DNA from 3 places in the Bacillus sp. 37MA genome. Region 2 is predicted to be linked to each of the others. Evidence: riboswitches for the same ligand, from Rfam matches in the RefSeq annotation. Region 2 holds a riboswitch; each other region holds the start of a gene.
The links. Region 2 has a riboswitch for cobalamin ahead of A3M5_RS0102365 (energy-coupling factor ABC transporter permease). Riboswitches for the same ligand answer to the same signal wherever they lie in the genome.
Positions count from the first base shown of each region.

Region 1: another riboswitch for cobalamin. It lies ahead of metE (5-methyltetrahydropteroyltriglutamate--homocysteine S-methyltransferase); the one in region 2 lies ahead of A3M5_RS0102365 (energy-coupling factor ABC transporter permease).
Region 3: another riboswitch for cobalamin. It lies ahead of A3M5_RS0120230 (ABC transporter substrate-binding protein); the one in region 2 lies ahead of A3M5_RS0102365 (energy-coupling factor ABC transporter permease).

Region 1 covers NZ_KB889752.1:3,642,908-3,647,146, forward strand. The annotation lists gene A3M5_RS0120065 (alpha-amylase) at 1-1,194, shown strand, start outside; SAM riboswitch class I at 1,253-1,356, shown strand; cobalamin riboswitch at 1,402-1,590, shown strand; gene metE (5-methyltetrahydropteroyltriglutamate--homocysteine S-methyltransferase) at 1,759-4,020, shown strand; gene A3M5_RS0120075 (DMT family transporter) at 4,104-4,239, opposite strand, start outside.
Region 2 covers NZ_KB889752.1:436,224-440,462, reverse strand. The annotation lists gene A3M5_RS22085 (energy-coupling factor ABC transporter ATP-binding protein) at 1-36, opposite strand, end outside; gene A3M5_RS23585 (energy-coupling factor transporter transmembrane component T family protein) at 33-695, opposite strand; gene A3M5_RS0102370 (energy-coupling factor ABC transporter substrate-binding protein) at 692-970, opposite strand; gene A3M5_RS0102365 (energy-coupling factor ABC transporter permease) at 967-1,689, opposite strand; cobalamin riboswitch at 2,148-2,338, opposite strand; gene A3M5_RS0102360 (PepSY domain-containing protein) at 2,472-2,990, opposite strand; gene A3M5_RS23580 (PepSY domain-containing protein) at 3,084-3,593, opposite strand; gene A3M5_RS0102350 (sensor histidine kinase) at 3,600-4,239, opposite strand, start outside.
Region 3 covers NZ_KB889752.1:3,676,494-3,680,732, reverse strand. The annotation lists gene A3M5_RS0120235 (FecCD family ABC transporter permease) at 1-819, opposite strand, end outside; gene A3M5_RS0120230 (ABC transporter substrate-binding protein) at 782-1,735, opposite strand; cobalamin riboswitch at 1,840-2,026, opposite strand; gene A3M5_RS25595 (hypothetical protein) at 2,170-2,343, shown strand; gene A3M5_RS0120220 (YflT domain-containing protein) at 2,485-2,820, shown strand; gene pabC (aminodeoxychorismate lyase) at 2,789-3,625, opposite strand; gene pabA (aminodeoxychorismate/anthranilate synthase component II) at 3,610-4,200, opposite strand; gene A3M5_RS0120205 (anthranilate synthase component I family protein) at 4,197-4,239, opposite strand, start outside.

The DNA.
Region 1 (4,239 bases), 3.2 Mb from region 2:
GGTATACTTGTGTACATCGACGTTGTCATGAACCATAAAGCAGGTGCGGATGACAAAGAAACATTCAAAGTCATTGAAGTGGATCAGAAAGACCGGAAAAAAATTATTTCAGAAAAGCCATTTGATATTGAAGGCTGGACGAAATTTACGTTTCCCGGACGAAAAGGCAAATATTCTGATTTTGAATGGACTTTTGAACATTTTAACGGCACGGATTATAATGCAAAAGAAGACCGGACCGGTATTTTTCGCATTGAAGGCGAGCATAAAAAGTGGAATGAAAATGTCGATGATGAATTTGGCAATTATGACTACTTAATGTTTGCGAACATTGATTATAACCACCCGAAAGTGCGTGAAGAAATGATCCGATGGGGTAAGTGGATGGCTAAAACGCTTAATTGTGACGGCTACCGCTTGGATGCCATTAAACATATTGATTATGAATTTATTGATCAATTTACGAAAGAAGTACAGGATGAGCGAGGCAAGGATTTCTTTTTCGTCGGCGAGTTTTGGGTACCAGAACTGGATGATTGTGAACATATGATTAAAGAAGCAGACGGCCGTATTCATTTGTTTGACGTACCGCTTAAATATAATCTATACGGTGCCTCACAGCAAGGTGCTAAGTATGATTTGCGGGAAATATTCAAGGGAACGATCGTTGAAACCTATCCTCAAAACGCGGTCACATTCGTTGATAACCATGATACGCAGCCGAATGAATCGTTGGAATCCTTTTTAGCCGACTGGTTTAAACAAAGCGCTTATGCACTGACACTGCTTCGTAAAGATGGCTACCCATGTGTATTTTATGGGGATTACTATGGTATTGGCGGCGAGAAACCGATCAAAGGTAAAAAAGAAGCGATCGATCCATTATTATATAGTCGATTACATAAAGCATATGGGGATCAAGAAGACTATTTTGACCATCCAAATACAATCGGCTGGGTGCGGCGCGGCGTTGAAGAAATCGAACGTTCAGGCTGCGCTGTTGTCATTAATAACAGCGAGGAAGGCGGTCAAAAAAGAATGTTTGTCGGTGAAGAACGTGCCGGAGAAAAATGGGTTGATTTCGTGAAAACGCGTGAAGACATTATTGAAATTGATGAAGGTGGCTGGGCAACATTCCCGGTTAATGCAGGCGGCGTTTCTGTCTGGGGACTACCAGAGAAAGATGTCGAATAAAGTTGACACAAAAAAAAGTGCATGATAGAATCTTCGTAATCATTAAAAAGAATATATACTCTTATAAAGAGCGGCGGAGGGACTGGCCCTATGAAGCCCGGCAACCATCAGAAATGAAAGGTGCTAATTCCAGCAAAGCATGATCGCTTTGGGAAATGAGAGGTTTATGATGAAATAAACTTCCTGTTTTCGAGTAGGAAGTTTTTTAATTTAATACAAGCATATGGTGAAATGCAGCAGTTCAGCATTTCTTAAAAGGGAAGTCCGGTGAAAGTCCGGTACGGTCGCGCCACTGTAATGGGGAGTTTTTCATAAAACCACTGTTTCATTTGAAATGGGAAGGAATGAAAAACGCTGAACCAGAGTCAGGAGACCTGCCATATGTACGCACTTTTTATGCTCTACGCGTTATAGAGAGGAGTGGTCGAAAATGATGAATGCCGCGATGTATGATGATCTCAATCCCGGTTGATTTATATTCTGCTCTCTTTCTGTTACAGAAAGAGAGCTTTTTTATGGAAATCACCATAATTTGAGGGAAATCATCTTACAGGAGTGAAGAAAATGAACAGTTATTTAACGTCAGTATCGGGATACCCGCGCATTGGAGAAAAAAGAGAATGGAAACGGTCTATTGAAAAATACTGGTCCGGTGAAACGAAACAAACGGATTTTTTGCAGGAAATGAAAGAACTTCGCCTTGGCTATTTACGCATCCAGAAAGAAAAAGGAATCGACATGATTCCGGTCGGAGACTTTAGTTTTTATGATCATGTCCTTGATACGGCTTCGATGTTTGGCCTTGTACCGGAACGTTTTGAATACGATGGAGGCAGTGTATCGCTTGATCTATATTTTCAAATGGCACGCGGGTCAAAACAAGCTGTAGCTATGGAAATGACCAAATGGTTTAATACAAACTATCACTATATCGTTCCGGAATTAAACAAATGCACGCCATTGCTTGTGCATAATCGTCCGCTTGACCTGTTTTTAGAAGCAAAAAATGAAGCGGGTATTACAGGGAAGCCTGTGGTCATTAGCCCGTTCACATTTGTGAAGCTAGGAAAGGGCTATACGCCAGAAGAATTTGGATCCACTGTTTATGCGCTGCTGCCGCATTATGAAACGGTCATTCGTGAGTTAAGTGAAGCAGGTGCTGATTGGATTCAAATTGACGATCCATCGCTACAATTCACGCTGACAGAAGAAGAAAAAGAAATTGTTACAAATGTATACGATGCTCTTTCAAAAGCGAAAGGAACGAGTCGCCTTCTTATTCAGACGTATTTTGATTCAATCGATGACTACACGTTTGTCACGTCACTTCCAGTTGACGGGTTCGGGCTTGATTTTGTTCATGATCGGGGAGAAAATGCATCAAGCATTGAAGAAAAGGGGTTTCCGGAAGAAAAAGTTCTTTTTGCCGGTGTGATTAACGGACGAAATATTTGGAGAGCGGATGTGCGTGAACAGTGGGAGCTGCTAAAATCACTTACAGCCCATACGAGTGAAGAACGTCTAATCATACAGCCATCATGCAGCCTTTTGCACGTGCCGGTTACGACAGAATCGGAAGCGAAAATGCCTGAATTTCTAAAAGAGGGACTCGCGTTTGCGAACGAAAAGCTGGATGAACTTCAATTATTGCAATCAGCGCTTCGTGAAAAAGAATTGCTGAATTATGTAGCACCTGTTATTCCAGGAAGAGATAGTGTTCACGTTCAAAAAGAAGTGAAGCAAGCGGAACTTGATACAGGAGACAGGTCACGTCCATTTGCTGAACGACAAGTATTACAGCGTGAAAAGTTCCAGCTGCCTTTATTACCGACAACGACGATTGGAAGTTTCCCACAAACAACAGAAGTAAGGAAAAAACGTCAGCAATGGCGTAAAAATGAACTATCAGCAGCTGATTATGCGTCGTTTATCAAACAGGAAATGAAAAAGTGGATTGACATTCAAGAAAAGCTGGATCTCGATGTTCTCGTTCACGGTGAATTTGAACGGACGGACATGGTTGAATTTTTTGGTGAAAAGCTGAAAGGTTTTTATTTTACACAGTTTGCCTGGGTGCAGTCGTACGGCTCGCGTTGTGTAAAGCCGCCGGTTATTTACGGGGATGTTGATTTTATTAATGAGCTGACAGTAAAAGAAACCGTATATGCACAGTCTTTGACAAGCCGTCCTGTAAAAGGAATGCTGACAGGGCCGGTGACGATTTTTAACTGGTCATTCGTTCGTGAAGATGTGCCAAAGGCGACCGTGATGAATCAAATTGCGCTTGCTCTTCGGAAAGAAGTAAAAGCACTTGAAACACAGGGCATCCATATGATTCAAGTGGATGAACCGGCGATCCGAGAAGGGCTTCCGTTGAAAAAACGAAATGAGCAAGAGTATCTTAATTACGCGGTCAAGGCATTTAAGTTATCTGTCTCAACGGTGGAGCCAGACACGCAAATTCACACGCATATGTGCTATTCTGATTTTGAAAAGATCATTGACAGCATTTCTGCGATGGATGCGGACGTTATTTCAATTGAAACGTCAAGAAGCCATGGCGAGTTGATCAGCGCATTTGAAAGCTACCATTATGATAAAGAAATCGGGCTTGGTGTCTATGACATTCACAGTCCGCGGGTGCCGATGAAAGAAGAAATAATTCAAAACATCAGTCGTGCGTTACGCGTACTTGATCCGAAGCAATTTTGGGTCAATCCGGATTGTGGACTGAAGACACGTAAAGAAGAAGAAACAATCGCTGCCTTAAAGGTGATGGTCGAAGCGGCAAAAGAAGTGCGTGAACAAATAAAAGCCAGCGTTTAATGAAAAAGGTTCCTGCATTCGCAGGAACCTTTTAGCCTGCAGACAAAAGCTTCATTTTGAAAGCGATTGTCTGTAGTTTCCTTTTAAGCGGTTAATTTTAAGCCAACGGCAGAGATTAAAATAACGGCAATGCATAGTATTCTTGTCCAATCTCTTGATTCACCAAATAAACACATTCCTAGTACGGCAGAACCAACGGTGCCAATACCTGTCCAAATC
Region 2 (4,239 bases):
AGGATAAACGGAACAAATACTTTTTAATTCGATCATTTCTTTTTCCTCCAGAATGATTGCCATTCAGACGATGGAATATAGTCCAAACCGCCACGTAAATCGACAGCATGCTGCCTCTCATTCATTTCCATTAATGTTGATGTAAAGATATGAACGGCGGCTCTCGCAGCCATTTGAATACCCGGGCGTCCGGAGCGCAGTGTCTGTGCCATTATCACCTCACTCTTTTTTTCCCATAATTGAAAAATAAAGCGATAGACGAGTGCCACAATTTCAATAAATAATGACGGCAGTTTACACACATTCATCAACCAGATGATTTGTGTAAACGGCGTTGTCAAAATAAATGCGTAGAGAGATGCCGCTCCAGCAAACGCCGCACAGGCTGTTGTCACAGCTTCTTGTATGGACTCTTTATTTGCGTATATAGATAACCAGCCTTCAAAAGAAAAAGCAATTGGCAAAACGCCGGCTAAAATAAACGCAGCCGGCGCCAGTAAAAGTCGAATATATAAAATGAGTGATACACCGCCCAAAAAAACAAATATGGAAGCCATGATCACAACCAAAAACGTTGCAGCTGGTTCTCGCCATATTAAAGAAAGAAACAGCAGCGGTAAACAGATAGCCGCCTTTTCAGCAGGGTGAATGCGAGCGAAACGACTGTTATATGCCGCGCGGTTGAGTACATTCATGATTTCTCTCTTTTCGAACGTGTGCGGATCGTCCCAATTACGTATCCGATTACGCCAGCGCCAATGGCAGCCTGCAATGAAAAAAGAAGACCCTCCGTTTCACCGCCTGGTGGTTCAAAAATGGGTGAGGCCCACGGTTTATAATCCGTTTGAATAGCCGTGATTTTTTCTTCTGCGAGACCGTCTGCTCCGCCAAATTCACTGTCCTGCCACATAAAAAGCGGAATGATAGCAATTGCCGCGGCTAACAAAAATAAGGTGATGTTTTTTTTCATGAGAAATGAACCCCTTTCAGCGATGTACGGTGCTTCTCTAACCAATTAACGGCAGCGGCTGTCAGCAATCCTTCACACACGGCAAGCGATACTTGTGTCACGGCGAAAATGCCCGCAAATTCAAGAAATGATGCATATACTCCGCCCGTTTCAGATGGAAAAGCAAGTGCCAGTTGCAAAGACGTAACTGTATAGGTAACGATATTTGCCGCAAAGGCCGTGAAAAAAGCATTCGTTCCCGCTTTCATTCCGGCTTTTTTCAACATACGGTACACGGCATACGCCGCAAATGGACCGGCAACCGCCATTGAAAAAGCATTCGCACCGAGCGTTGTAATGCCGCCATGCGCAAGCAAAAGAGCCTGAAATAGCAGAACAATCGTACCTAGTACGGTCATTGCTGCTGGTCCAAACATCATCGTGCCAAGTGCTGTCCCGACCGGATGCGAACTACTGCCGGTCACAGAAGGAATTTTTAACGCGGATAAAACAAACGCAAAAGCGCCAGCAAAACCGATCATAAGCTTCGCTTCCGGGTTTTCATCAACAGCTTTTTTTAATGTTTTTAATCCCCATAAAAAAAATGGTATGGTCACGATCCACCAGAAAACAGCCCATCCTATGGGCAAAAACCCTTCCATAATGTGCATCGCTGCCGGTTCTGTGTAAGAATTTAGCCAGAAAAAGACAGCAAGCAATAAAATGATTAATTTATTCATACAGTAGCCTCTTTTCGATTAATTGAACGGGCTGCAGCGACAAAAGCAGCAGCAAATTCTTTGTTGGATGGAAAATAAATGTGTATATCCGGTCACCGTATTAAAGGTTAAACAGCTATCCCGTTTTGCTCCGGACCGCTCTTCAGACTGATAAGCCCTCTGGAAGCCACACACCGGTTAAGGCGGTCAATTCAGTTGTGCACGTGTTGATTTCATTATGATGTGGCGTCGGATAATGTGCACAATATCACTTCTTTGCCAACTCTTCTCATGCATGTCGAACCATCGCAAATAAGAACGTGCCGATTCATTTCGGTTAATTTCTATGTTGACGTATGTCAATCACTCCTTTTTTTGGAAACGCAAAAAGCCCCCGCTTCTTCAATGGAAGCGGGGGCAGAAAATCGCAAAAAAGGCATACTTTATACGCATTCATCCCGTTCTTCCCACCGAAGAATAATGTTTAGGCATTAAAAGCAGGTCTCCTGGCTTGCGGTCCTTTTACTTTTGTCCCCCTTCCCGGTGTATTCACCAGTGGATATGGACAATTTCATCGCGCTTACAGTAGCGGGGGCTGCATCGGATTCACACCGATTTCCCTATTATCCCGGACGTTCAAACTCCGGGCACTTTCAATGTTTCATATTTAGTTTTGTTATTGTAATCAAGAATAGCAGGAAACCCACTATTTTGACAAGGGAAAATTAAGTATTTCAGTAAAAAACTGATTAGTCGTTCATAAACCAGGTAAAAAAAGCGCCAAAGTATCGCGCTTTTTCAATTTAATCATCTGTATCAGTTTCGCCGACTGTTACTTCACCGGTTGCACCGTGTACATACACGTCCGTTTCTGTTTTGCCGTTACGAATCTCAATTTCATAACGGCCGTCGTCAAGCTCGACATTCGTTACGTTACCTTTTACTTTTTTCTTCGCAGCCGCAATCGCTTCTTCTTGTGTAACCGTTACGTTCACCGCCTCGTTATTGTCGTCAAAATCGTCATTGTCGTCATGATCATCACGTTCTGTTTTCAAAATTTCCCCCGTGTTGCCGTCAATGTCGATATCCTCGCTATCTGTATCTACTTCATACACGATTCCATTCCATTCGCGCTCAAGTTCAATGCTTTTGACGACCGCTTTCGTTTCTTTTTCCGCGATCGCCTTCGCTTCTTCCATCGTCAATTTCACATCCACACTCGGCACTTCTGCTTGACTTTTATCTGTTTGAACACCCCACACAGCCCCTCCACCAATAAGTCCTATTGCTAATAATCCGCCTGTCATTGTACGTTTTTTCATGTTGTTTTCCTCCTTGTTTTTTGATCTTGCTTCTATCATAGCCGCGCAAGATGAGAAAATAAGGGTAGAAAAATGAGAGTTTGATGAGAGACATTAATCATCCCATGAAATGGACATAATCTCACCTGAAATAGCATTCACCTGCACGGTTGCCTCGTCACCGTTTGCAAGATCAATATCGACAATAAACGAACCAGCTTCGTCGTCGTCGCCCATTTCAATTTCGTCGATAATACCTGGCACTTCACCGAGCGCAATCTCTCCCGCTTCCGCTTCTGTCAACGGTCCTGATTCCTTCACCGGAGCTGTTTCTTCTCTATGTACATACTGTTCTTCAATCGCTGGCTCTAACATACGGGTCATTTCCTGCAGCTCACCCGTCTCACTGTCGACAATCACCTCATATTCACCTTCCGCCACCTCAATCGTATACACATACTGCCCGTTCCGCTCGGCTGATTTTGTCACCGTGCCGCTATACCTCTCGGCCAGCTGCTCACCCGCATCTGCCATCGTAACGTCCGGTGTCTGAACAGTTTGATATAAGAAGAAAAGAGCCGTAGCTGCTGTTAAGACAACGATTGTGATCCAAACTTTTTTCATTTCTCTTCACTCCGTTTTTTCATTCATTGTAGCCCGGTATTCTGAGATATCGCTGAGAGTGATGATTGCAGTCGTCCCTTTTCCTTCTTCACTTTCTATTTTTACATCTGCTCCGATCGCAACCGCTATATCTTTAGCCAGCGACAGTCCAAGACCGAATCCCCTCGTTTTACGCGAACGCGCTTTATCGACTCGATAAAAACGGTCGAAAATTTTATCGATGTCACTAGATGGAATGCCGATCCCTTTGTCGATGACATGAATTTCATTTTTTTCAACGAGAAGATGTATTTCGTCATCTGAATATTTACGGGCGTTATCGAGAAAAATATATAAAATTTGGCGTAACTTCGAACGATCAGTAATGATCGTAAAGGGTGCATGTACCCCCACATCAATACGTCGATCATACGCTTTTTCAAACGCTTCCGCGGCCTCCTTTACAAATGACGCCACGTGTACAGACTCTTTTTGAATATTCCATGATTCATTGCTCCGCGCAAGCGTTAATAGTTGCTGCGTCAACTCTTTCATCCGCACCGCTTCTTCATGAATTGCTTCAACAGATTCATCAAATAAATCTGGCCGGTCTTTCCCGCGTCGCTTTAACAAATTCGCATACGATTCAACGACCGTTAGCGGAGTC
Region 3 (4,239 bases), 3.2 Mb from region 2:
GATCGTGCCAGACACTGCAACTGCCGCACCTGTTAAGACGGAACCCGCAATAAGAACCATCATTTTTTTTCGCTGAACATTCACACCGAGATATTTCGCTTTTTCTTCGCCAAATGACATCGCATTTAATTCTGGTGCCATATACATGAGAAGCAGCGCGCCGCCGATAAAAAATGGTGTCATAAGCTGCACATACGGCCACCCGCGCATTGAAACACTGCCAAGTAGCCAGTTGATAATCTGCCGCAGCTCTTCGCCAGTGAGCGCAATCATCAATGAAATAAACGAACCAAAAAACGAGCTGAAAATAATGCCTGTTAAAATAATCGTTTCAAGCTTCATTGACCGCTCAATCGTCTGCGCAAACAAAAGCACACAAAAGATCGTTAAAATAGCTGCTGCCACACTGACAACCGGCAGCGTAAATCCGCCGAGAAATGGAATCGAGACATGAAAAAACAGCACAAGCACCGCACCAACTGATGCCCCAGAAGAAACACCAAGTGTATACGGATCAGCCAGCGGATTACGGAGCAATCCTTGAAAAGCGGCTCCCGCAATCGCCAGTGAAGCCCCAATTAAACCAGCAAGCACCACACGAGGGAACCGGATTTTCCAGACGATATTGTCAATGGATGCGTCCATTGACAGCCCCGTTCCGAATAAATGATGCGCTAAAATCGCAGCAATGTGTCGAAACGGGACATGTATCGTTCCAACTGCCGTTCCTATAAAGATGGCTCCAATGAGAAACAACAATGCAAAAGCGTACGCCGTTTTTTTATTGGGCAAAAACGTCCGGGTAGACCGCTTCCGCAATAGATTCAGCTCCTTCTGCAAGACGAGGGCCTGTCCGGCTCGTAATATCCGCATTCACTTCAATGACTTCTTTATTTTTCACTGCATTCACGTTATCCCAGCCTTCGCGCGTCAACACGCCATCAACCGCGTTTTCCACATAAGAGCCGTAATTCAGTAAAATAACATCTGGATTTTTTTCAATTACCGCTTCTTCCGTTACTTGCGGCCATCCTTCTTGATCTGCCATTGTGTTTTCAACGTTGATCAGCTCAAAAATTTCATTTAGATATGTGCCTTTTCCCGCTGTATAAAGTGTTGGATCAACTTCAAAAAAGACACTTTTCACGTCTTCTTCTTTAATAGAAGCGGCTTTTTCTTCAAGCGCCGCAAAATCCGCTTTTAATTCTTTTACTTCCGTTTCAGCTTCTGCTGCTGTCCCGGTTGCTTCTCCAATTAATTCAAACGAATTGTACATTTCAGCGATGCTATCCGCGTTATTAATGACAAGGACATCGATGCCTGCCTCGCGAAGCTGCTGAACACCTGTTTCAGAAGCGGCACCGGCAGAATCATGCGCCAAAACAAGATCCGGCTCAAGGCTAATAATTTTTTCGACGTTAAACTCCATGCCGCCGACTTTTTCTTTCGTTTGTACATCTTCCGGATATGTATCATTATCCGATACACCAACGATTTCTTCACCAAGACCTAATTCGTACACGATCTCCGTATTGCTTGGTGCTAATGTGACAATGCGTTTTGGTGCCGCTTCAATTTCGACTTCATTACCGTCCGCCCCTGTTACTATAACAGGAAATCCAGCTGTTTCTTCTGTCTTTGTTTCCGTATTTTCTTTAGTAGGTGCCTCTTCTTCCGCACCGCAGCCTGCAAGCAATGCCGCTGATATTCCTAATGCCAGCCATGATTTTTTCATCAATAATTCCCCCTTTTTTCGGAAAATAAAAAACACCTCTACGTGATAGAGGTGTATGAAAGACAGTCAGACCCGTCCGTCACACCACCTATCCGCGCAGGTTGTCGGTGCATCGTTCCAAGGCAGGTCTCCTGGCTCATAGTCATCGTAAAAAACGTCTTCCCGTGTGTTTACACAGTGACATCGTGTCTTTTACTCCCATTTACAGTGGCGGGGACCGCGCTGGAATTTCACCAGCTTCCCTTTTAAGAAACCGCTATTCGCAGCTTCACCCAGATACGTTCATATGTATGTTTTCCGTCATGTTTCATTATACATGAAAAAAGAGAAAGGTTATTTTTTCAGAAAATTCAGCTTTATATAAAAATTATATGTTTATTATCTATGAAAAAGTGGAACATGTTTAGTAACGATAAAGAATGGAGGCGTTTATAGTGGGTCCCTTAACAGTAATTATTCTTTTTCTGATTATTATGGTCGTTGGATTCTTTTTCGTTTATTTTCTCCGTGACTCATTTGATTTCAGTGACTCGAACCGGATTGATAAATTTCCGGACAATAATGACAGCTATTTCAACCAAGATTCATCATATGAACAAAAATTGTAATGTGACCGCCTGTCTATTATGGACAGGTTTTTTTATTTGAAAGGAACAGAACATACTCTTAAAATTATTTTCCTATCCTGTTTCTACATCCAATATTATGGGAAAAGAAAAGAAAACAAATTTTTTGCAGGGGGAAACAGGATGAAACAAGTCATTGGGTTATTTGACAGTGAAATTGACGTCATTCGTAAAATAGAAGATTTGAAAGTGGAAGGTTTCGATCCGGCGCAAATGACAGTTCTTACGAAAGATGCGGATATTTATTTGACGATTCAAAACCGGACAAAAGCAAGCGTCGAAACAGCCGGTCCATCGATGAAAGAGAAAATAAAATCGATGTTTTTACGGGAAAAACCGGTGAAAGATTCATTAATTAAATTTGGGTTATCTGAAGAAGACGCAGAGAACTATCACAGGGAGTTCGCAAAAGAAAAAGTGCTGCTCGTCATAGACGAACAGCCTCCCGGTACCGTATAAATAATGCTTTTACGGCCGCCCCTTCTGCACCTGGAAATGTTGTATTTCCGAGTGCAGACAACGGCACAATTTCTTGAATAGAATTCGTGACAAATGCTTCATCAGCTGCATAAACATCTTCCGGATGGTACAATCCTTCTTCTACATTCATACCGGCTTCCCGCGCTATTTTCATGACAAATCGCCGTGTCACACCGGCCAGGATACCAGTCTCACGCGCTGGTGTATATAGCGTGTTTTGTTGCGTCCAAAAAATATTCGACACAACCCCTTCTGCTATATAACCGTTTTCCGTCAAAAATATCCCTTCAACTTTAGGATCATTTCCAACCTCACGCTTACCAAACATATTATTTAAATAATGATGCGACTTCAGACGATAACGGCCTTCTGGACTGTTCCGGCGCAGTGTTAACCATTCACCTTTTTTTTCAGCAAGAGATTCTGTCCCAGTAAGTGGTTTTTGAAAGACGATCATATTCGGATTTCGATAGGGCGTTGTCTGTAACCCAACTTCACCGTCACCCGCTGAAACGTTCAATCGAATATAAGCATTTTCCCATCCATTGGCGTCAAAAAGCATCGATAATATTTTTTCAACATTGCTTCGATTCAATTGCAGATCAATATTTAATTCCGTCAAGCTTTCATTCAGCCGGATAAGATGTTCATCCAATAAAAACGGTCTGCCATTATATGTACGGAACGTTTCAAAAACACCGATTCCGTATAAAAAGCCGTGATCATACGGAGAAATACGGACATCTTCGTTTTTAATGATTTCCCCATTTACGTACGTGTACATAACGCGCCTCCATATGTGGATATGAAATTTTGCAGCATCTCTTTCCCGCATTCGGTCATGATTGATTCGGGGTGAAACTGAACGGCTTCAACGGCAAATTCTTTATGACGGATCGCCATAATTTCACCTTCTTCCGTCCATGCAGATACGTCGAAGCAATCCGGTAACGTTTCTTTTTTGACTATGAGCGAATGATAGCGCGTCGCCCGAAATGGGTTTGGTAAATTTTTAAATACTGTTTGGCCGTCATGAAAAACGGGAGACGTTTTCCCGTGCATAAGCCGTTCCGCGCGAATGACATCACCGCCGAACGCCTGCGCAATCGACTGCTGACCAAGACAAACGCCAAACAACGGAATCTTGCCGGCGAATTTCTCAACCGCTTCCATGCTGATGCCCGCCTCGTCTGGCGTGCATGGTCCAGGAGATATCATAACAAAATCCGGATTCATGCCGGCAATTTGATCGGTTGTCACTTCATCATTGCGACGCACGACGAGTTCATGGCCAAGTTCACCGAGATATTGTACAAGATTGTATGTAAATGAATCGTAATTATCGATCATGAAAATCATTGTGCATCCTCCGCTAGTTCCATCGCTTTTAACATTGCC